4 regions of the Glutamicibacter sp. HZAU genome follow, and region 2 is predicted to be linked to each of the others. Evidence: riboswitches for the same ligand, from Rfam matches in the RefSeq annotation. Region 2 holds a riboswitch; each other region holds the start of a gene.
The links. A riboswitch is a leader RNA that binds a small molecule or an ion and turns the genes downstream of it on or off. The one in region 2 is predicted to bind S-adenosylmethionine.

Region 1: another riboswitch for S-adenosylmethionine. It lies ahead of EKH49_RS10075 (acyl-CoA dehydrogenase family protein); the one in region 2 lies ahead of EKH49_RS11205 (flavin reductase family protein).
Region 3: another riboswitch for S-adenosylmethionine. It lies ahead of EKH49_RS03715 (bifunctional o-acetylhomoserine/o-acetylserine sulfhydrylase); the one in region 2 lies ahead of EKH49_RS11205 (flavin reductase family protein).
Region 4: another riboswitch for S-adenosylmethionine. It lies ahead of EKH49_RS14590 (hypothetical protein); the one in region 2 lies ahead of EKH49_RS11205 (flavin reductase family protein).

What each region holds. Positions count from the first base shown of each region.
Region 1 covers NZ_SCKZ01000006.1:76,314-81,282, forward strand. The annotation lists gene EKH49_RS10070 (LLM class flavin-dependent oxidoreductase) at 1-1,006, opposite strand, end outside; gene EKH49_RS10075 (acyl-CoA dehydrogenase family protein) at 1,065-2,396, opposite strand; SAM riboswitch class I at 2,412-2,503, opposite strand; SAM riboswitch class I at 2,771-2,873, shown strand; gene EKH49_RS10080 (ABC transporter ATP-binding protein) at 2,879-3,694, shown strand; gene EKH49_RS10085 (aliphatic sulfonate ABC transporter substrate-binding protein) at 3,779-4,801, shown strand; gene EKH49_RS10090 (ABC transporter permease) at 4,808-4,969, shown strand, end outside.
Region 2 covers NZ_SCKZ01000006.1:305,242-310,210, forward strand. The annotation lists gene EKH49_RS11195 (PaaI family thioesterase) at 1-253, opposite strand, end outside; gene EKH49_RS11200 (long-chain-fatty-acid--CoA ligase) at 269-1,876, opposite strand; SAM riboswitch class IV at 2,253-2,370, shown strand; gene EKH49_RS11205 (flavin reductase family protein) at 2,465-2,965, shown strand; gene dnaB (replicative DNA helicase) at 3,822-4,969, shown strand, end outside.
Region 3 covers NZ_SCKZ01000002.1:245,032-250,000, forward strand. The annotation lists gene EKH49_RS03700 (phosphotransferase family protein) at 1-636, opposite strand, end outside; gene EKH49_RS03705 (CPBP family intramembrane glutamic endopeptidase) at 733-1,515, shown strand; gene EKH49_RS03710 (VOC family protein) at 1,613-2,257, opposite strand; SAM riboswitch class IV at 2,430-2,549, shown strand; gene EKH49_RS03715 (bifunctional o-acetylhomoserine/o-acetylserine sulfhydrylase) at 2,642-3,985, shown strand; gene metX (homoserine O-acetyltransferase MetX) at 3,988-4,969, shown strand, end outside.
Region 4 covers NZ_SCKZ01000010.1:24,689-29,657, reverse strand. The annotation lists gene EKH49_RS14610 (APC family permease) at 1-1,018, opposite strand, end outside; gene EKH49_RS14605 (hypothetical protein) at 1,125-1,541, opposite strand; gene EKH49_RS14600 (cupin domain-containing protein) at 1,677-2,243, opposite strand; gene EKH49_RS14595 (DinB family protein) at 2,375-2,962, shown strand; SAM riboswitch class IV at 3,030-3,143, shown strand; gene EKH49_RS14590 (hypothetical protein) at 3,159-3,425, shown strand; gene EKH49_RS14585 (VIT1/CCC1 transporter family protein) at 3,480-4,583, shown strand; gene EKH49_RS14580 (LOG family protein) at 4,649-4,969, opposite strand, start outside.

The sequences.
Region 1 (4,969 bases), 230 kb from region 2:
CGTCATCGCCAATGACATCGTCCGGTCCGTAGACAGACATGTCGATGCCGGTCCAGCCCGACAGCAGCGCCAGCGAGCCCTCGGTATCCACGTAGGAACGGTAGTCCTCGAACTTCGCCTGGGCCAGTTCCGAGGTTTCGGCGGTGATGATGGTCTGCATGGCGAAGACCTTGATGTCGTAGCGGCCGCGGCCAGCCGCTTCAGCGGCATCGCGGATCTTGGTGACAGCTTCCTTGAGCAGTTCGCGGGTTGGGCAGGTGACGAAGATGGCTTCGGCGTTCGACGCGGCGAATTCGGTGCCGCGCTTGGAGGCGCCGGCCTGGTAGATCACCGGGGTGCGCTGCTTCGACGGCTCGGTGATGGCGATGCCCGGGACCTTGAAGTACTTGCCTTCGTGCTCAATCGGGTGCACCTTGGCCGGATCGGTGTAGATGCCGGTTTCCTTGTTGTTCTGCACCGCGTCGTCTTCCCACGAGCCTTCGAGCAGCTTGTAGACCACTTCGAGGTACTCATCGGCGTGGTTGTAGCGCTCGTCGTGCTCCATCTGGTCTTCCTGGCCCATATTGCGGGCAGCCGATGGCAGGTACCCGGTGACCACGTTCCAGCCGACGCGGCCGTTGGTCAGGTGGTCCAGGGTGGCCAGGCGGCGGGCGAAGGCGTACGGGTGCTCATAGGCGGTACCCGCGGTGACGCCGAAGCCGAGGTTCTCGGTCACGGCGGCCATGGCCGAGACCAGCATCATCGGGTCGTTGACCGGCGCCTGGGCGCCGGAGGTCAGCGGGGTGATGTTGTTGCCCTTGTACACGTCGTAGGTGCCCAGCACATCGGCGAGGAACAGGCCGTCGAACTTGCCCTTCTCCAGCACCTTGGCCAGGTGCGTCCAGTAGCCCAGGGTGTTGTAGGTCGAGGCCTTGTCCTCCGGGTGGCGCCACAGGCCTGGCGACTGGTGCACCACGCAGTTCATGTCGAATGCGTTGAATAGGATCTCGCGCTTGTTCTCGCTCATGCCTTTGCCCCCATTAGGTCGATATTCATGGAAAGTTCCTGGTTTGCGTCGCGGGCTCTCAGGCCCGCTGGGTCGAATCTTCGCCGGTGACGGACAGCCGCTGCGGCTGGACGCCGTTGATCTCGTAGTCCCCGACGATGCGCGCCTTGTAGATCGCCGGGTTGTGCGTGGCGATGGTGCGCGCATTGCGCCAGTGCCGGTCAAGGTTGCAGCCGCTTCTCGTGGACGAGGCCCCCAGCCCGTCGAAGAGCTTGCTCGTTACGCCGATGGCCAGCGGCTGCACCACGGTTTGCGCACGGTTGGCTGCCAGCTCGCAGACCGCGTAGCGTTCCTCGTCGTTCAGTCCCGGATCGCCCAGGGCCGCTTCGACTTCGAGTACCGCGCCGATCACCACCGAGTCGGCGGCGAAGGATTCCGCGGACACCTCCCCCACCAGCTGCAGGACCTGGGGTTCCTGGTATACCGGCACCCCGGTTCCGGTGGTGAAGATGCGGGTGCGTGCCTGCACCGCGCTGCGCAGGTCGTTCAGCGCGGCGCGGGCGATGCCTGCCTGCACGGACATGAGCACCAGCTGGAAGATCGCCGCTTCGGAGTCATTGCGCTGCTGCGGCATGAAGCAGTCCACCGGGACCTGATGGAATTCGGTGGTGCCGGTTCCGGTCAGGCCCTGGCCGAATCCGTCCCAGTCATCGAGGATCTTGACGCCGCTGCGCTGGGTGGACACCACCGCGATCTGGCGTCCGGCAAGCTCAGGGTGGGCCACCGCAACAGTGGTCCAGTCGGCAAAGATGGTGCCGGTGCAGTAGTACTTCTCGCCGTCGACTACCCAGCGCCCGTCCACGAAGCTGGCCTTCGTATTCAAGGTGCCCAGGGCGTTGCCGCCGCGCTCGGTGTAGGCGTTGCCGACAATCTGCCCGGCGGCGATGCGGGCCACCCACTTCTTGCGCAGCGCCTCGTCTTCCAGTGCCAGCACATTCTCGACAAAAGCGATATGCGCGCGCCACAGCTGGCCTACATGGGAGTCGGCCTCGGAGAGCTCGATGAGCAGGCGGAAGACATCCACCAGCCGCGCACCGTAGCCGCCGTCGGCCACGGGAAGGCGCAGCGCGCCGAAGCGCTCGCGGTTCAGCAGGCCTACCTGCTCGAAGGGAAGCACGCGGTTCAGGTCGCGGTCCTTGGCGGTCGCGGCGATCTGGGCGAAGACCGGGCGGAAGATTTCGGCCAGCCGGTCGTACTGCTCATCCGCACCGGGACCGGGAGTGATCTTCAGCAGCTGCCGCGTGGGCAGCTGCTCCTCGAACTCGTCCAGTTCCAGAGCGCTGGCTTGCGAAGGATCACTGAGCTGGTTGAAGTCCAGCCCTGGGGCATTCGGTGATTCGCCAATAGGCATCAGGGTTCTCAATTCTTTCCATCGGTCCTGGCAGTAGCACCGTCCCGCTCTTCGGGTGGTTGCTGCGGCGTCGTGGAGCCAGATCTCTCAGCCGCTCTGGATGGGTCGTGATTCATTTGTAACGGTAATAATCCGGCGCTTCCAAGCCGCGAAGTCATATTTCGCCTCAGATTTGGAAGGGCCTATGCTCAAATCCCACAGCCTAATCCCCGTCCCATCGAAGATGAGTTGCAAGGATTGGCATGCTGTCGATCAAACCGGTCCTAGGTAAAATAAATAACGAAATTTCTGGGCAATGTGACGCAGGTGTCGAAGATTTTTTCATGTTACGCAAGATTTGCGTCCAAATCGTTCGACTCGCTGTAATAGAGGGGTAACCATCCCGAGCGGCCGAGAGATCTGGCTCTTTGACGCCGCAGCAACCACCTTCGGAGCTCTGGCTCCGCAGGCCGGTGCTACCGCCAGGACCGATGGAGATTGATATGGCTCTTACCATTGCAGCGCCCGAGGCAACTTCAACCACCTCAACCGCACTGGACGTCCAATTCAGCAACGTGTCGCGGACCTTCACCACAAAGAAGGAAAGCCGCACCGTGCTGGCCGACATCAACTTGCACATTCCAGCCGGCCAAGTCCTCGCGATCCTAGGCGCCAGCGGCTGCGGAAAATCCACGCTGCTGCGTTCGGTCTCCGGGTTGGACCACCCCTCCACCGGTGACATCCGCACAGGCACCCACGAGGTCAACGGCATCAACGAGCTATGCGCCGTTGCTTTCCAGGAACCACGGCTGCTGCCGTGGCGATCGGTGCGCGAGAACATTGCGCTGGGTCTGGCCCCAGGAACCGAGAAGGCCTCTGGCGACGCGCTGATTGATGAGCTGATCGAGCTGACCGGGCTGAGCCATGCAGCCAGCCTGCGCCCGCGGGAGATTTCCGGCGGCATGGCCCAGCGTGTTTCGCTGGCTCGCGCGCTGGCCCGCCGCCCGGGCGTATTGCTTCTCGATGAGCCCTTCGGCGCACTCGATGCCCTGACCCGCCTGAAGATGCAGGATTTGCTGCTCTCAATTCACGCATCATTCCCCACCACGGTACTCATGGTGACCCATGACGTGGACGAGGCTTTGACCTTGGCTGACCGCGTTATCGTCTTGGGACGCAGCACCGGGAACGGCGCGGCTGGTGTCATCGAAGACCTAGCGATCTCCGCCGGGCAACCGCGCCGGCACACGGACGAGAAGTTCGTTGCCGATCGCCTGCACCTGCTGCGCCTGCTCGGCGTCGACCCAACCAACCATTAATCCAGGGAACGCATTGGATCCTCGGCGATCCTTGCTCTTTGCCCTATCGTCCATCCGCTTGCACGCATAATTCTAGGATTCTCCATGCTCTTGAACCGCTTCTCCCGCCGCACCGCTCTGTCCGCCGCCGCTTTGCTCATGGGCGCAGTTGCCCTGACCGGCTGCGCTGGCGAAAACGCTACTGCCGACTCCGGTGATCAGACCTTGTCCATCGACTTTGCCACGTACAACCCGCTGAGCCTGGTGCTCAAGGAAAAGGGGTGGCTGGATGCGGCCGCCAAGGAACAGGGCGTTGACGTCGAGTGGATCCAGTCCGCAGGTTCCAACAAGGCCAATGAGGCGCTTCGCGCCGGTGCGATTGACGTCGGTTCCACCGCCGGTTCCGCAGCGTTGCTGAACCGTTCCAACGGTGCACCAATCAAGACCGTCGCCCTGTACTCCCAGCCGGAATGGGCAGCCCTGGTAGTGGACAAGGATTCAAAGATCGAATCCGTTGAAGACCTGGCAGGGAAGACCGTGGCCGCCACCAAGGGCACCGATCCATACTTCTTCCTGCTCCAGGCTCTGGACACCGCGGGACTGAGCGAAGACGACATCAAGCTGCAGAACCTGCAGCATGCCGATGGCCGCACCGCACTGGTCAACGGTTCGGTCGATGCCTGGAGCGGACTGGATCCAATCATGGCAGCCGCCGAAGAAGACGGCGCGCAGCTGGTTTACCGGAACCTGGACTTCAACACCTACGGTGCGCTGAACGCTCGCGAAGACTTCATCAAGCAGAGCCCCGAACTGGCCCAGCTCGTGGTCGACGCCTATGAGAAGGCTCGCGGCTGGGCGGCCGAAAACCCTGGGGAAACCGCTGAGATCCTGGCCGACGTTGCAGGGCTCGAACCAGAAGTTGCCAAGACCGTGATCGAGGAACGCTCCAATCTGGACGTTCCGGCGGTTCCCGACGCCAAATTCACCGGAGTGCTGAGCAACATTGGCCCCACCCTGGTCGCCAGCGGCGATGTTTCCAAGCAGGAATCCGTAGATGAAGCACTAGCAACCCTCGTTGACGACCAGTTTGCCCTCAAGGCAGATGCAACGAAGATCTCCGGAGAGTAAACAGCGATGAGCACCGCAAACGCGGCTGATACCCGCGAAAATCCGACACCTGCCAAGCACAAGACAGGCATCGCCGCAACGATCCTGCGCGCACCCAAATGGTTGCTTGCGCTGATCCTGCCTCTGGCCACCGTGGCTGTCTGGCAATTCGTCACGGTGAGCGGCATC
Region 2 (4,969 bases):
AGTCGGTCGCGTTGTGCACGCCGACGGCGAATTGCCCGCGTTCTGCCACCGCATAGCTGGCGCCGACCGACCCTGCGCTCTCGATCATCGAGGCGTACACGCCGCCATGGACCACGCCCCACGGAGTGTGGTGGTTCTCGTCCAATTGCGCGTGGGCACGTACTTCAGTGGCAGTGATTTCATCGAATTCCAATCCGATGCTTGCGCTGAATCGGCTGGTCTTGTCGGGAATCCGTGGTGCTGGCTTATCCAATTAGTGATCCTCGGGCTATTTCGTCGTGCTGTCTTCGAGCGCCTGGGCGCGCAGAACATTCTTCTGCACCTTACCAGTGGAAGTGCGCGGCAGATCCTGCGGGAAGACGATGGTGCGCGGCACCTTGAATCCGGCGAGCTTTTCGCGGGCGAAGCCAATCAGGGTTTCGGCATCCAGGGTGGATCCGCTGGCGCGGATGACATAAGCCACCGGGCGCTCGCCCCATTTCTCGTCGGCGACGCCGATGACTGCAAGGTCCAGCACTTCTGGGTGCGATGCGAGGGCCTGTTCCACCTCGATGGTGGAGATGTTCTCGCCGCCGGAAATGATGATGTCCTTGGCCCGGTCGCGCACCTGGATGTAGCCGTCCGGGTGCATGACGCCGAGGTCGCCGGTGTGGAACCAGCCGCCATGGAAAGCTTGGGCGGTGGCGGCTTCGTCGCGGTAGTAGCCGATCATGACGTTATTGCCGCGCAGCACGATTTCGCCCATGGTCTGCCCGTCCGCCGGGACATCGTCCATGTTCTCGTCGACAATGCGCGCGGACTCGGCGGTGATCATGCCAACGCCCTGGCGGGCGAGCTTCGCTGCCCGGGCCGGCCCATCGAGCTCATCCCACTCATCCTGGTATTCGCACACCGTGTACGGCCCATAGACTTCGGTCAGGCCGTACACGTGGACTACTTCGATGCCCAGATTCTGCAGCTTGGAGATGATGGCCGGGGATGGCGGAGCGCCAGCGGTGGTGATCCGCAATGGCGCATCAAGCTGGTGGGCGCGGGTGGAGTCGGCGATGATGGAGCAAACGGTCGGGGCGCCGCACAGGTGCGTGGTCCCCAGATTCTCGATGGCGTCCCAGACGGCATCCTCGCGCACGCCGCGCAGGCACAGGTGGGTTCCTCCTGCTGCGGTGACGGCCCAGGGAGTGCACCATCCATTGCAGTGGAACATCGGCAGGGTCCACAGGTAGCGGGTCTTGGCGGTGAAGCCCTGGTGGTGTGCTTCGCCCAAGGAATTCAGGTAGCTGCCGCGGTGCGAGTAGAGCACGCCCTTCGGCTTGCCGGTGGTGCCCGACGTGTAGTTGAGGGTGATCGGCGCCCGCTCGTCGGCTATGGCATAGGGAAGCTTCTCATCCGAGGCTTCCGCCAGCAGCTCGTCCAAGGTGGCGTCCACTTGCACTTCGGGACGCGGTCCGGAGTACTGGTCATCGGTGATTTCGATGAGCGCCTCCAGCGTCGGGTTCTCCCGGCGCAGGGTCTTCGTATTCTCCAGCAGCTCGGTGTCGGCAAGCATCAGCTTGGCAGCCGAATGATCAATGATGTACTGCAGCTCGTGGTCCGAAAGGCGGGTATTCAGGGCAATGAGGACGCCGCCAGCCAGCGGCACGGCGTAATGCGCCATGAGCATTTCGGGAGTATTCGGTGCCAGCACGGCCACGCGGTCGCCCGGCTCAATACGCGCCTTCAGCGCCTGGGCAAAGCGGTGCACGCGTGCTTCGAGTTCCGCGTAGGTGTAGCTGCGAGTTCCATGGATGACGGCGGTCTTCTTCGGATAGGCCTCGGTTGTGCGCTCAAGGAAACGCAGCGGGGTCAGTTCTGAATGGTTTGCCTGAATCTCTACCATGGTGTGGCTATTCCTCAATCGTCAGCGATGGTTACGGAGAACAATAAGCAGGAGTGTGACTCAACGCACTCCATGATCAATAGTGTCATGAACCTCAGCGTCATGCGGAGAAACCAAGTTTCATTTCGGTGAGCGGTAGTGAATTCGCGACAGGCCTCCGGTTCCACGGGTAGAGCCGGGTCTTCCGCTGCAACGTGACCGGAGAAGGTCCGTAATGAAAGTTGCGTCGAAGGTCTCGGGCAAGGTGGATGTGGCGAATAAAAGACTGCTAAAAGGTTCATTTCAAGGCATTGGATCGAACGTTTCGTTGAATATTGCGATTTGCGAAGCAAAATGTTTGACGCGTGTTCGACATGAGCCATATCGTTTTAAACAGAATCAAGAGCATCAGCTATAAGCCCTGGCTTGCTGATCGGCAACCCTCTCAACGGTAGTGGGGTGCTCCAGGTGAGGATTCGGTTCCACGCAAAAACGTGCTGGAACAAGTACCGCACACGGCGCGGAACTCCAACGCTGGCGGCTTCGAGAATCAAGAAGCTCCGGCGTGCGGATTATTGCGCGGTGGGCAAGACCCGAAGGAATCGAGCCATGTCATTGAATCTTGAACTTGACCCGTTGACCCTGCGCAAGGTTTTCGCTCAGCATCCGTCAGGCGTAGCCGCCCTCTGTGCAGAACTGGATGGCGAGAAAACCGGCATTGTGGCTTCGTCATTTACCGTGGGTGTTTCCCTCGAGCCAGCACTGGTGATGTTCGCCGTGCAGAAATCCTCGAATACGTGGCCAAAGCTGCGCAACGCTGGCCGCATCGGCGTTTCGGTGCTCAGCGAACGCAATGAAGGAGTATGCGCTCAGATCGCGTCGAAGAACGGCGACCGATTCCGCGGGATCGACACCTATTCCTCGGAACAGGGCGCACTGTTCATTAACGACTCCACGCTGTGGCTGGAAACCTCGATTTACAACGAGGTCGAAGCGGGGGATCACTGGGTGATCTTGATGGAAGTCCACGGGCACCGCATCTCGAAGCACTCGCCGCAGATCTTCCACGATTCGCGCTTCCATTCACTGCCGGTTCCCGAGCTCGTCTAAGCTCTTCTGAACTTCCAAAGCTTCGGCCAGATCAACATATCGATCTGGCCGAAGCTTTTTTGATTTCGAGGCCTGCGGAATCACTTGATCCCTGTGCCAATCGGAAAATTAGGCGCGATGCCTGTTGATCTCCGGGCACCCCGGCAGCAACCCTGGACTACATGCAGCCCATGCACTGCGGGCAAGTTCGACGTGTAATTGCACTTCCACTGCAGCTGATTGCCGAGGTAAATCGGTGGCAGTGGGCCAAGAGCCCAGTTACGGCTTCAAATTCACGCAACGCCACCTCGGCGACATCAAGTTATCCACGGCCCTGAGCGGTGAAATTCTTGTCGGTTGTGAACTACTTCGGGCTCGGAGCCTTGATAGCGAACATTAATCCGTGGTGACTAAGGGTTTTGCAAAATCAACAGTATCCACAGTGTTATCCACAAAACTGTGGATGAAGTATGGGGAAATGTGAACAAAGGAGCGAAAACCCCGGAAACTGGGCGATTATGGGTGTTGATAACTTCGATGTGGTTGACGTGACCTTCAATGAATTAACTTTCTTTCCACAAGTGTGAAAATACAAACAGCCTAGTCAATCGATGTTACCGGTGTGTAGAGTGGGGTAATCCACAGGGTTCTCCCCAGACTGTGAACAGGGGAGTCCACAGGTAGCGGTGTGTTATCCACATATTCTGTGGATAATGAGGTTTACGCCTGTTAATAACAGCCCTAGTGTTGGCTTCGGGAGAGAAATATCCACAGGCGCTTTACAGCTAAATGTCCGTATCGACTGACATGATGAAGCGTTGCCATGAGGGCAAGGAGAATTTTCCCAGCGGGTCAATAGGGGATGGAAGTGTCTGCAATGAGTGCTGAGCCGGTTTACGAAGGACGGGAATCCGACGCAGGGCGCAAGCCGCCACAGGATATCGAGGCCGAAATGTCGGTGCTCGGCGGCATGATGCTTTCCAAGGATGCGATTGCCGACGTCGTTGAATCCATCCGCGGCACCGACTTCTACCGTCCCTCCCACGAATCCATCTACGAGGCAATCGTTGACCTCTACGGCCGCGGCGAGCCAGCCGATGCGGTCACCGTAGCCGACTTGCTGACCAAGCGCGGCGAAATCTCGCGCGTGGGTGGCGCTGCCTACCTGCACAACCTCATCCAGCAGGTTCCCACTGCGGCGAATGCCGGGTACTACGCAGAAATAGTGCGCGAACGCGCAGTGCTGCGCCGGCTGGTTGACGCCGGTACGCGCATCGTCCAGATGGGCTACTCGCCGGATGGCGAGGTCGACGCAATCGTCAACGAAGCCCAGGCCGAGGTGTACAAGGTTGCCGAGAACCGCAGCAGCGAGGACTACGTGCGCCTCTCGGACATCATCGAAGACACCGTCGACGAGATCGAGAACGCGGCCAACGCGGGCGACGGCATCACCGGCGTGCCCACCGGCTTCTACGAATTCGACGAGCTGACCCAGGGCCTGAAGGGCGGCCAGATGATCATCATCGCTGCCCGTCCCGCCGTCGGCAAGTCGACCTTCGCGCTGGACTTCGCCCGTTCGGCTGCCATCAAGCACAACATGGCCACCGTGTTCTTCTCCCTGGAAATGGGCCGCAACGAAATTGCGATGCGCCTGCTCTCGGCCGAAGCGTCTATCCAGCTGCAGGACCTGCGCAAGGGCTCGGTGGAAGATGCGCAGTGGACCAAGATCGCCACGACCATGGGCCGGCTCAACGAAGCCCCGCTGTTCATCGACGATTCGCCGAACATGTCCATGATGGAAATCCGCGCCAAGTGCCGCCGGCTCAAGCAGCGCAACGAGCTGCGCATGATCATCCTCGACTACCTGCAGCTGATGAGCTCGGGCAAGCGCGTGGAATCGCGCCAGCAGGAAGTCTCGGAGTTCTCGCGTAACCTCAAGCTACTGGCCAAGGAGCTCGACGTGCCGCTGATCGCGCTGTCGCAGCTGAACCGCGGATCCGAGCAGCGCACCGACAAGCGGCCCAT
Region 3 (4,969 bases), on a different contig from region 2:
GGTGTTCAAGGCAGGGTCCCACGCTGCTGCGAGGTCCCAATCCAAGATGCCAATCAACTTCTCGTCAATCCAGTGCATGTTGTGGCCAGCCAAATCACCATGCACCAGTCCCGCTGGAACCTGCGCCAGAATATCGAGCTGATCCCAAAGTGCGGTTGCAGGAGCTCGAAGTTCCTCGGGCAGCGCATCGAAGCATTGCTGCTGCCGGGCTTGGGTCCATTCGCCACGGAATGAAAACGGTTTGGCCAGATGAGCGCTGATCTGTTCCAGCGGTACCTCGGCCAATTCCTTCACCAGCTGGCCCAGCACCTTTGGATCCCCGTAATGAGGCTCATGCGCGCTTCCGGGGATGAAGGACATGGCAACTGAGCTGAGCCCGTCGACATGCAGGATCTCGGAGACCGCCACCGGGATCTGATAGTTGAGCTGGCTTTCCAGCAAAGACAGCAGCTCGACGGTTCGCGGCATCTGTTCGGTCGCCGCTGGCGTGCGCGCCATGCGAATCACCGCCTGCGGATTGCCAATGACCACCTTGTGGAATTGTCCGCCTTCATTCACGGCCGCATCTTCCCACGAAAGATCGGGGCAGAGCTGGCGGGCGATTTGCAGTTCTCCACTGGTGGCAGGACGACTCATTCGTACCCTTCTCGTTCAGCTCGCTGGTGGTCTCACCTTCAGGCTATCGCAGGTTTGCCACGTGGCTACTCAGTACGCGCACAGCCAGATCAGCCTATGATCGAGAACGTGAACGCTGAACAAATTGAGCAGACGGCAACCCGCAGAACCCTCAGGTTCGAGATCATTTTGGTTCTCGCCCTGTCCTTGGGGCAGAGCGCGGTCTACTCGCTGCTGAGCTTTGCGGATAAAGTCACCAGGGCACCGTTGCGTGATCAGACGACATCGCTGAACAACCCGCTGAGCACACGCGAGTTCTTTGATTTCACCTACCAGCTTCTGGACATTATCTTCGCGCTGGTACCCGTGGTGCTGGCACTCTACCTGATGAAGCGCACGACCGGCCGAACCATCCGTGACATCGGCTTCGACATGCGACGTCCGGGCAAGGACACGATGCTCGGGGCGGGGCTGTTCCTGGCCATGGGCGTGGGGACGCTGGGCGTCTATGCTGCCGGACGGGCACTGGGCGTCACCACAGCACTGTCAGCAGCCAATCTCGGTGATTATTGGTGGAGCGTCCCCGTGCTGCTGCTGTCGGCTGTACGCCATGCAGTGCTCGAAGAAGTGCTGATGCTCGGCTTCCTGTTCACCTATGCCAAGAAGCTGAAGCTGGGATTGTGGAGCACCATTATCGGTTCTGCAGTGCTCCGCGGCAGCTACCACCTCTACCAGGGCGTGGGGCCGATGATCGGCAATATGCTCATGGGCATCGTCTTCGGCTGGGTGTACCAGAAGTACGGCCGGGTGATGCCGCTGGTCATCGCGCACTTCCTGCTCGATGCTATCGGCTTCGTCGGCTACGCGCTGATTGGGCCTGCCATCGGAATCGGCCAGTAGTGCCCGAAGGCCTGCGCCAGCGACTGAAACGCCATTAACGAAAAAGGTAGGTGGGGACGCCATTGTCCCCGCCTACCTGCGTTCGTTTCCGAGTTTCCTACAGCACCACGGTGCCGGACTCGGTTTCAAAGGTTACCGACATGATGCCCGGAGTGCCATTCGGCGCTTCATATTGCATGGTGACGGCGCCCAAATTGACGTTCTGCGGCTGGCCCAGCCAATCCAGCACCCGATCGCGTGAGCCGGCGATGGAGATCTGGCTGATCTCGCCGACAGGCTCCAGCGCCTTGGACGGATGCAACGGCTCGGAGTCTTCATCCCAGGAAATCAGGTACGGGACCTGCGGATCAGCGATCAGGCCCTTGATGCCGATTTGCTGCCAGGTAAGTTCGCGGCCATCCGGGAACTTGCGGTTCCCCGGCACGGACTTGCGGCCCAAGCGGTCTTCGGCACTGGATAGATCCTCCACCGAGACGCACCATCCCATCCATCCGCCGCCGAGCTCCGAGCGGGCGCGCACGGCCTGGCCGAAGGGAGCCTTGTCGCTGGCCGGGTGGTTCAGGACTTCAACCACTTCCAGGTACTGGCCATGCTTGAGCGGGAAGATGACATTGCGTGTTCCGAATCGTGGATGCACGCCGCCCTTGACGAATTCCAGTCCCAGGGACTCGGAGATTCTTTCAGCGGTTGGCAGCAGCCCGTCTGGGCCGCAAGCATAACTTACGTGATCTAGCCTCATCATGTGCCCATCATGGCAACATGTGATGCGAGTCTCTACTTAGGCTCCCCTAAGTGCGCTGATGTTATCGAATACTCTGCGGAAAATCTGCGGAATTCGCGAAATATGACCGATTGAGTCCAATGCCGGTCCACTGCGTTGCAAAGATCTTCGGTTTTCGGGCAAACTGATAGCAGGTCATGAGTCTCAGTAACAAGCCCCGGCTTACTGGGCGGCAACCCTCCAACCGCGGTGGGGTGCCCCGGGTGAAGACCTGGCCCTTGAATGCACAAGGCATCAAGGACAAGCGCGGGTTACCCCCTGGAAGTCGTTTCGATACGGTGCTTCCTGTCGGTGTCTTTTCAGCGGCGTACCCCCATAGTCATGAAACGCTATTTGGAGGAAACCATGAGCAACAACTGGTCATTTGAAACCCGTCAGATCCATTCCGGCCAGACCCCGGATCCGACGACCGGAGCGCGAGCTCTCCCGATTTTCCAAACCACTTCCTTTGTCTTCCCGAGCGCCGAGAGTGCCGCTGCCCGTTTCGCGTTGCAGGAACTGGAACCGATCTACACCCGTATCGGCAACCCGACCACCGACGCCGTGGAAACCCGCATCGCTGATCTGGAAGGCGGCGTTGGCGCGCTGCTGCTGTCCTCGGGACAGGCAGCCACCACCTTCGCCATCCTGAACCTGGCCGAAGCCGGCGACCATCTGGTAGCCAGCCCGAGCCTGTACGGCGGAACCCAGAACCTGCTCAAGCACACGCTCAAGCGCTTGGGCATCGAAGTCAGCTTCGTCTCCGACCCGGACAACCTGGACGAATGGCGTGCCGCGGTGCGCCCGAACACCAAGGCCTTCTTCGGCGAAAGCATCTCCAATCCTCGGCAGGACGTGCTGGATATCGAGGGCATCTCGGAGATCGCCCACGAAGCCGGCGTGCCGCTGCTGGTGGACAACACCCTGGCCACGCCATACCTGATCCGCCCTATCGAGTGGGGCGCCGATATCGTGATCCATTCGGCCACCAAGTTCCTTGGCGGCCACGGCAATGCCATCGCCGGGGTCATCGTGGACTCGGGCAACTTCGACTTCGCCAAGGACGCCGAACGCTTCCCGGGATTCAACACCCCGGACGAGTCCTACAACGGCCTGGTCTTCGCCCGCGACCTGGGCGTCAACGGCATCCTCGGCGCGAATCTGGCCTACATCCTCAAGGCACGCGTGCAGCTGCTGCGCGATCTGGGTTCATCAGTGGCGCCGTTCAACGCGTTCTTGATCGCCCAGGGTCTGGAAACCCTGTCGCTGCGCATTGAGCGCCACGGCCAGAACGCAGTGGAAGTTGCCAACTGGCTCGAAGCCCGCGAGGAAGTGCAGAAGGTCGCCTACGCCGGCCTGCAGTCCTCTCCGTGGCATGAGCGCGCGCAGAAGTACAGCGATCACGGTGCTGGCTCGATCATCGCCTTCGAGCTGGAGGGCGGCGCGGAAGCCGGACAGGCTTTCGTGGACGCACTGGTCTTGCACTCCAACGTCGCGAACATCGGCGACGTGCGCTCGCTGGTCATCCATCCGGCCTCCACCACCCACGCCCAGCTCTCCGAAGCGGAGCAGATTGCCGCCGGTGTGAGCCCGGGACTGGTGCGGCTGAGCGTCGGGCTGGAAAACATCAAGGACATCCTGGCCGATCTTGAGCTGGGCTTCGAAGCTGTTGCGGCCCTTGAAAACAAGGAATTGCAGGAAACCCTCTAGGCATGCCATCCATTGTGACTACTGAAGATACTCTGCGCGCCGAAGAGCTCGCTGGCGGACAAGACGGCATTTTGCGCCGTAGTTCCGTGGGGGAGTACCACTTTGAATTCGGTGGATACCTTCCCGACGTGGTGCTGGCCTACGAGACGTGGGGGAAGCTAGCAGCTGATGGCTCCAACGCGGTGCTGGTGATGCATGCACTCACCGGTGACGCCCACGTCGCGCAAGGCGATTCGCACAGCGCCGGCTGGTGGGAAGGCTTCGTTGGCCCCGGCGCCACGGTTGACACCAATGAGTACTTTGTCGTGTCCATCAACATGGTGGGTGGTTGCAATGGATCCACCGGCCCCTCGTCCTTGGACGAGCAGGGCCTGCCTTACGGCTCCAGATTCCCTTTCGTCACCATCAAGGACTCGGTGCGCCTCGAAGCGCGGCTGGCCAAGCAGCTGGGAATCGATTCCTGGCATGCGGTCATCGGCGGCTCGATGGGCGGTGCCCGCGCGCTGGAATACGCTGTCGAGTTCCCCGAGCAGGTCAAGAACCTGGTCGTGATGGCCTCTAGTGCCCAGGCGACTGCCGAGCAAATTGCCTTTGCGCAGGTGCAAACCCAATCCATCCGCTTGGATCCGCACTTCTGCAATGGCGATTACTACGGCAACGATTCCCGTCCTGATGCCGGTCTCGGCCTGGCTCGCCGCCTGGCCCACATCACCTACCGTTCCGAGGCCGAGCTGGAAACCCGTTTCTCGCGCAATCCGCAAGATGGCGAGAAGCCGACGGGCCAGCTGGACGGGCCGCGCGGGCGCTACCAGGTGGAAAGCTACCTCGACCATCAGGCCAGCAAGCTGGTGAATCGCTTCGATGCCAACAGCTATCTGGTGCTCACCGAGGCGCTGATGAGCCACGATGTTGCCCGTGGCCATGAATCCCTGGAGGCAGCCCTGGCGCGCCTGGAGAAGGTCAACGTGGTGGTTGCCGCGGTTA
Region 4 (4,969 bases), on a different contig from region 2:
ACTTCGGATGCAGGTAGGCGAACCAGCGCGGCAGCATCCCCGAGCTGGCCATCGCGTACATCAGCCGCGACGCACCCATCAGCAGGGAATTCCACGACGTGAGGATCCCGGCGATGCCGCCGGCGATCAGCACCTTGGCCATGATCCCGGAATTGAACAGCGCGCCCATCGCGTCAGCCGTCGCCAGCTCGGACCCGGCGAGCGCGGATGCGCCCATTCCCGAGGAGGTGGCCAGGATGATCCCCACGTACCAGGCGGTGGCGATGAGCACCGAAACCACCACGTACTTGCCAATTTTCCGCGGGGCGATGTCGCATTCCTCGGCGGACTGCGGGATCACGTCGAAACCGACGAACATGAACGGCACCACGATCATCACGCCGAAGAAGCCGGCAACACCGTTCTCGAAGAACGGCTCCATATTCGCGCTCTCGCCGCCGCTGAAGGCACCGGCCAGCAGCATGGCGCCGATGACGAAGAGGAAGATCACCACGAAGGTCTGCACCACGCCGGCGGTCTTGATGCCGCGGATGTTGATCCAGGTGATCGCCACCGCCCCGGCAACACCGACCAGAGCCCAGGTCAGGTAGACCTCGGAACCGGCGATTTCCCATAATTTGATGTGCGAAAGATCGGGGAAGAGGTAGAGCACGGATTTGGGCAGGGCCACTGCTTCGAAAGCCACGATCGTGATATAGCCACCGACGATCGCCCACGAACCGGCAAAGGACCAGCGGGCGCCCATGGCGCGCAGCAGATAGTTGTGCTCGCCTCCAGCTTTCGGCATGGCGGCAACCAATTCGGCGTAGGTCAGGCCCACGACCGCCATGATCACGCCGCCAACCAGCATGGCCAGCGCGGCTCCTATCGGACCGGCGGTGGTGATCCAGTCGCCGGTGAGCACGACCCAGCCGAAGCCGATCATCGCGCCAACGCCGATGGCCAAAGCGTCCCAGCGGCCCAGGACCTTCTTGAGTCCCGGCTCGGCGGTGTGGTTCTTAGCGGTGTTTCCTGCCATGGCAATCCCTTCTGGAAAGATGATCAGGATCACACTATGCGCAAACGCGCCACAACGTATTGGATGTTTTGACTACATTTCAGGCCATTTCATCCAAACCGGGAGCTCAGGCCGCCGAGGAGCCCTTCTTGCTGGCATTCACCAGCGCCCGATCGACCTCATGGATGCCCAGGGCGAAGCCCGCGGACATCACCAATGACTTGATGGTCAACTCGGAAAGGTCATCGGCCACGTATACCAGCTGGATCGGGCCGGCCAGGATGAGCAGGATGGCGGTCCACAGCGCATAGGTCCAGGAGGTGCGCGCCTGCGCCATCTGCGGGAAACGGGCACGCCGGCGAATTGTCCGCACGCCGATGGTCACGATGACAACCGCGAGAATCACGGCGCCGAGGAAGAAGAAATTGCGCTGGGTGCGGATCCAGGTCAAGGTGGTGCCGACAAGAACGCCGAAAAGCACCGAAGCCCACCAGCTGATGCTGCGCAGCTGGTCCTGCGTCGCGGTTGGTTCGCCTGTCTTCACGCCTCTCCCATCGCCAATTGTTCCGAGCGCCCGGAACAACGCATCGTTCCTAGAATACGCGGTCGCCCGCTCCGCCAGCGAACACGCAGCCGCATCGCGCCGAGCGTGCCGCCGCAGCGGGCGCAGGGGTTGGGCTCAGGAGAGGATCAGCGTCCAGGTCACCACGGCCGGCTCATCGGAAGGGTTCTCCCAGCTATGCGGCTCGCGCCCCGGGAAGGTTACGGTGTCGCCCGCCTGAAGCTCCAACCGCTGGTCGGGCAGGATCAGGATGAATTCTCCGGCGATCACGTGCAGCACTTCCAGCTCGCAATCCATCGAATACAGTTCCGCTTCGCCGGTGCCCCTCGGCGCAATCTCGGCGCGGATCATCTGCAGCCGCTTTTCGCTGCGCGGGGTCACCAGCTGCTCGGTGATCCCGTCGCCGCCCAGTGAAACCCGCGGAGCCTGGTCCAGGCGCACCAGTTTCGTTTCCGGGACTTCGAAAAGCGTGCCGACCTCGATGCCCAGCACCTCGCACAGGCGCAGCAGCGTCGCCACCGAGGGGCTGGTCAGGTCGCGTTCCACACGCGAGAGAAAGCCCTTGGTCAGCCCGGAGAGCTCTGCGACCTGGTCAATGGTCATGCGCTGGGTCTGCCGCACCCCGCGCAGCCGCGCACCGATGTTGATCGCAGCACCGGTTGGTTCAACTGGCAAGGTTTTCATCGTTTGGCTCCATCAACGTCGTGTCCGGCAGCGGCATCCGCGGCGGCTTCACCGCCTGCGGGGCAAGTTTACCAATGGTAAACACGCGGTGTCCCCTACCGCGCGCCGGCCGCGGTCACTAGACTCTGTCCATGGACAGCACCAAGGACAAGCTCTGCGGGTACCTGAACGAGGCGCGCGAGAATGCGATCTTCAAGGCCGAGGGCCTGGCCGAGCAGCTGGCCCGCACCCCGCTCACCCCTACCGGCACCCACATCCTGGGCGTGCTGCACCATCTGGTGATCAACGAATACGAGTATTTCGGCACCTGCCTGCAGCGCGAGGCCAACGACCCCTATGTCCGCGAGTTCATCTCCCCGCATGATCCCGACGCTGATTTCCTTCCGCCCGCCAAGATGGACGGGAAGCAGCTGATCGGCCTGTACCGCAAGGCCATCGCCTTCGCGGACGAGGGCATCGCCGCCTTGTCCCTGGATTCTGCAGTGCACGTCCCGTGGTGGGGGCCGGCGGGGCATACCACCTTGGATCATCTGCTCATCCATGCCTTGGCCGAGACCTCCCGGCATGCAGGGCAGCTGGATATCATCCGCGAGCAGCTCGACGGCCGCGCCGGCTGGACCGCGACGCTGGATTTGCTGCCCGGCTACACCGCGGCGCAGTGGGCAGAGCACCGCCAGAAGCTGCAGCGGCTGGCCGATTCCCTGGCCCCGGAGAGCTGACCGGAAGTCATATTACGCAGTACGGCTTCATCTGGCGCCGCATGCGGCGGTACGCTCAGAATTGTTGCTTCACGAGACGCGGCGCCAAGCTCCGACTGGCCGCGCACCAACCCCAAGTTCATGGGTGGTTCGGATGAGGAAGCGGTCCGCGCATCAATTGGTGCACGGGCAAGAGCTCGCCAGAGAGTTGATATCCATGGCCATCCCGATTCTTCCCATCATCGACCGCCAGACCGGCCACGTGCAGTTCACCGCCGAGGGCCGCTGGTGCACCCGCTACGTTGCGGACCCGCTCAGGCTCGAACACCTCATCGCCCGCTGCTCCCGCCGTCCGGCCTTCGACCCGGACACCTCCGAATTGCTGCTGGTGGTGCCGGAAGCAGGGAATCCGGCAGGCAGGCGCCATGCATTTAGCCTTGCCAAATTCCCAAGTCCAGGGGCGCTGGCTAAAGTGGAAAGCTGAGCCGATCCACGGGTTTCCATGGGAAACTCCACGTTCCAGGAGAGCCTTTTCGAGATGCCACAGCACCCAACCGCCGAACCGACCAAAGCGCAGATCCAGCGATGGCGCAAGTATCTCGCCGATGAAGTCGCCGAGGGCGCCATCTACCGGGCCCTGGCGGAAAAGAAGACCGGGCAGGAACGGCAAATCCTGCTGGGCCTGGCCGAAGCCGAAGCACGCCATGAATCCCACTGGCGCACGCTGCTCGGCGAGCATGCCAAGGAAGTCCGCCCCTCGCTGCGCCGCACCATGCTGCGCTTCCTCGCCCTGCACTTCGGGTCGGTGTTCGTGCTGGCCATGGCCCAGCGCTCCGAGAGCAGCTCCCCCTACCGCAATGACAAGGACGCCACGGCTCAGATGGCTGCCGACGAGCAGGTCCACGAGGAAGTCGTCCGGGCCCTGGCCACGGCAGGACGCGCACGGCTGTCGGGCAACTTCCGCGCCGCGGTCTTCGGCGCCAACGACGGGCTGGTATCCAACCTGGCATTGATCATGGGCATCGGCGCCACCGGCGTTTCTTCGGCCTTCGTGCTGTTCTCCGGCATTGCCGGCTTGCTGGCCGGAGCGCTGTCCATGGCGGCCGGCGAATACGTTTCGGTGCGTTCCCAGCGCGAGCTGCTGACCGCCTCGCGGCCCACCCAGGTCACGCTGACCGCAGCCCCGAACCTGGATCTGGACGCCAACGAGCTGGTGCTGATCTACAAGGCCCGCGGCATGAGCGACGAAGACGCCGAGCACCGGGCCGCCGAACGCATGGGCCTGTTCACCTGCGACTGCAACCCTGATTTCTCGCTGAACCCGGAAGGCCGCAGCGAGGAGCTCGAGAAGGAGCACCAGGAGCTGGGCTCGGCCACCGGGGCGGCCACCACCTCATTCCTGCTCTTCGCTTCCGGCGCGGTGGTGCCGATCCTGCCATACATCTTCGGCCTCTCCGGGCTGGCCGCGATCATCGTGTCGGTGGTGCTGGTGGGCATCGCCCTGATGATCACCGGCGGCATCGTGGGCCTGCTCTCCGGAGCCTCCCCATTCAAGCGCGGCTTGCGCCAGCTGGCCATCGGCTGGGGCGCGGCGGCCGTCACCTACTGCCTGGGCCTGATCTTCGACGTCAGCGTCAGCTAATACTCCGCTTGGCATCGAAAATGCCGGGACAGCTTCGGCTGTCCCGGCATTTTCGATGCCCCGGACTAGATGTCCTTTGCCGGCCGGGTCCGACGGCGCAGGGTTTCCATGGACTGGATGAACGCCAGCGCTTCCTCGGCGGTGTCCACCAGGGCGATCTTCTGCTCCATCACGCGTTCCTTGGCCAGTGCCTGGAGCAGCGGCCACGCGGGCAGATCCCGGCTCCAGTAGTCGCGGCCGACCAGCACCATCGGCACCACGCGGGCACCGGTGGCGTAGTAGTTCTCGCAGGCATCCTGGAAGATTTCCTGGACCGTGCCGGCAGCGCCGGGCAGCACGACCAGCCCGCCGTTGGACTGCTCCAGCAGGATCGCCTCGCGAATGGA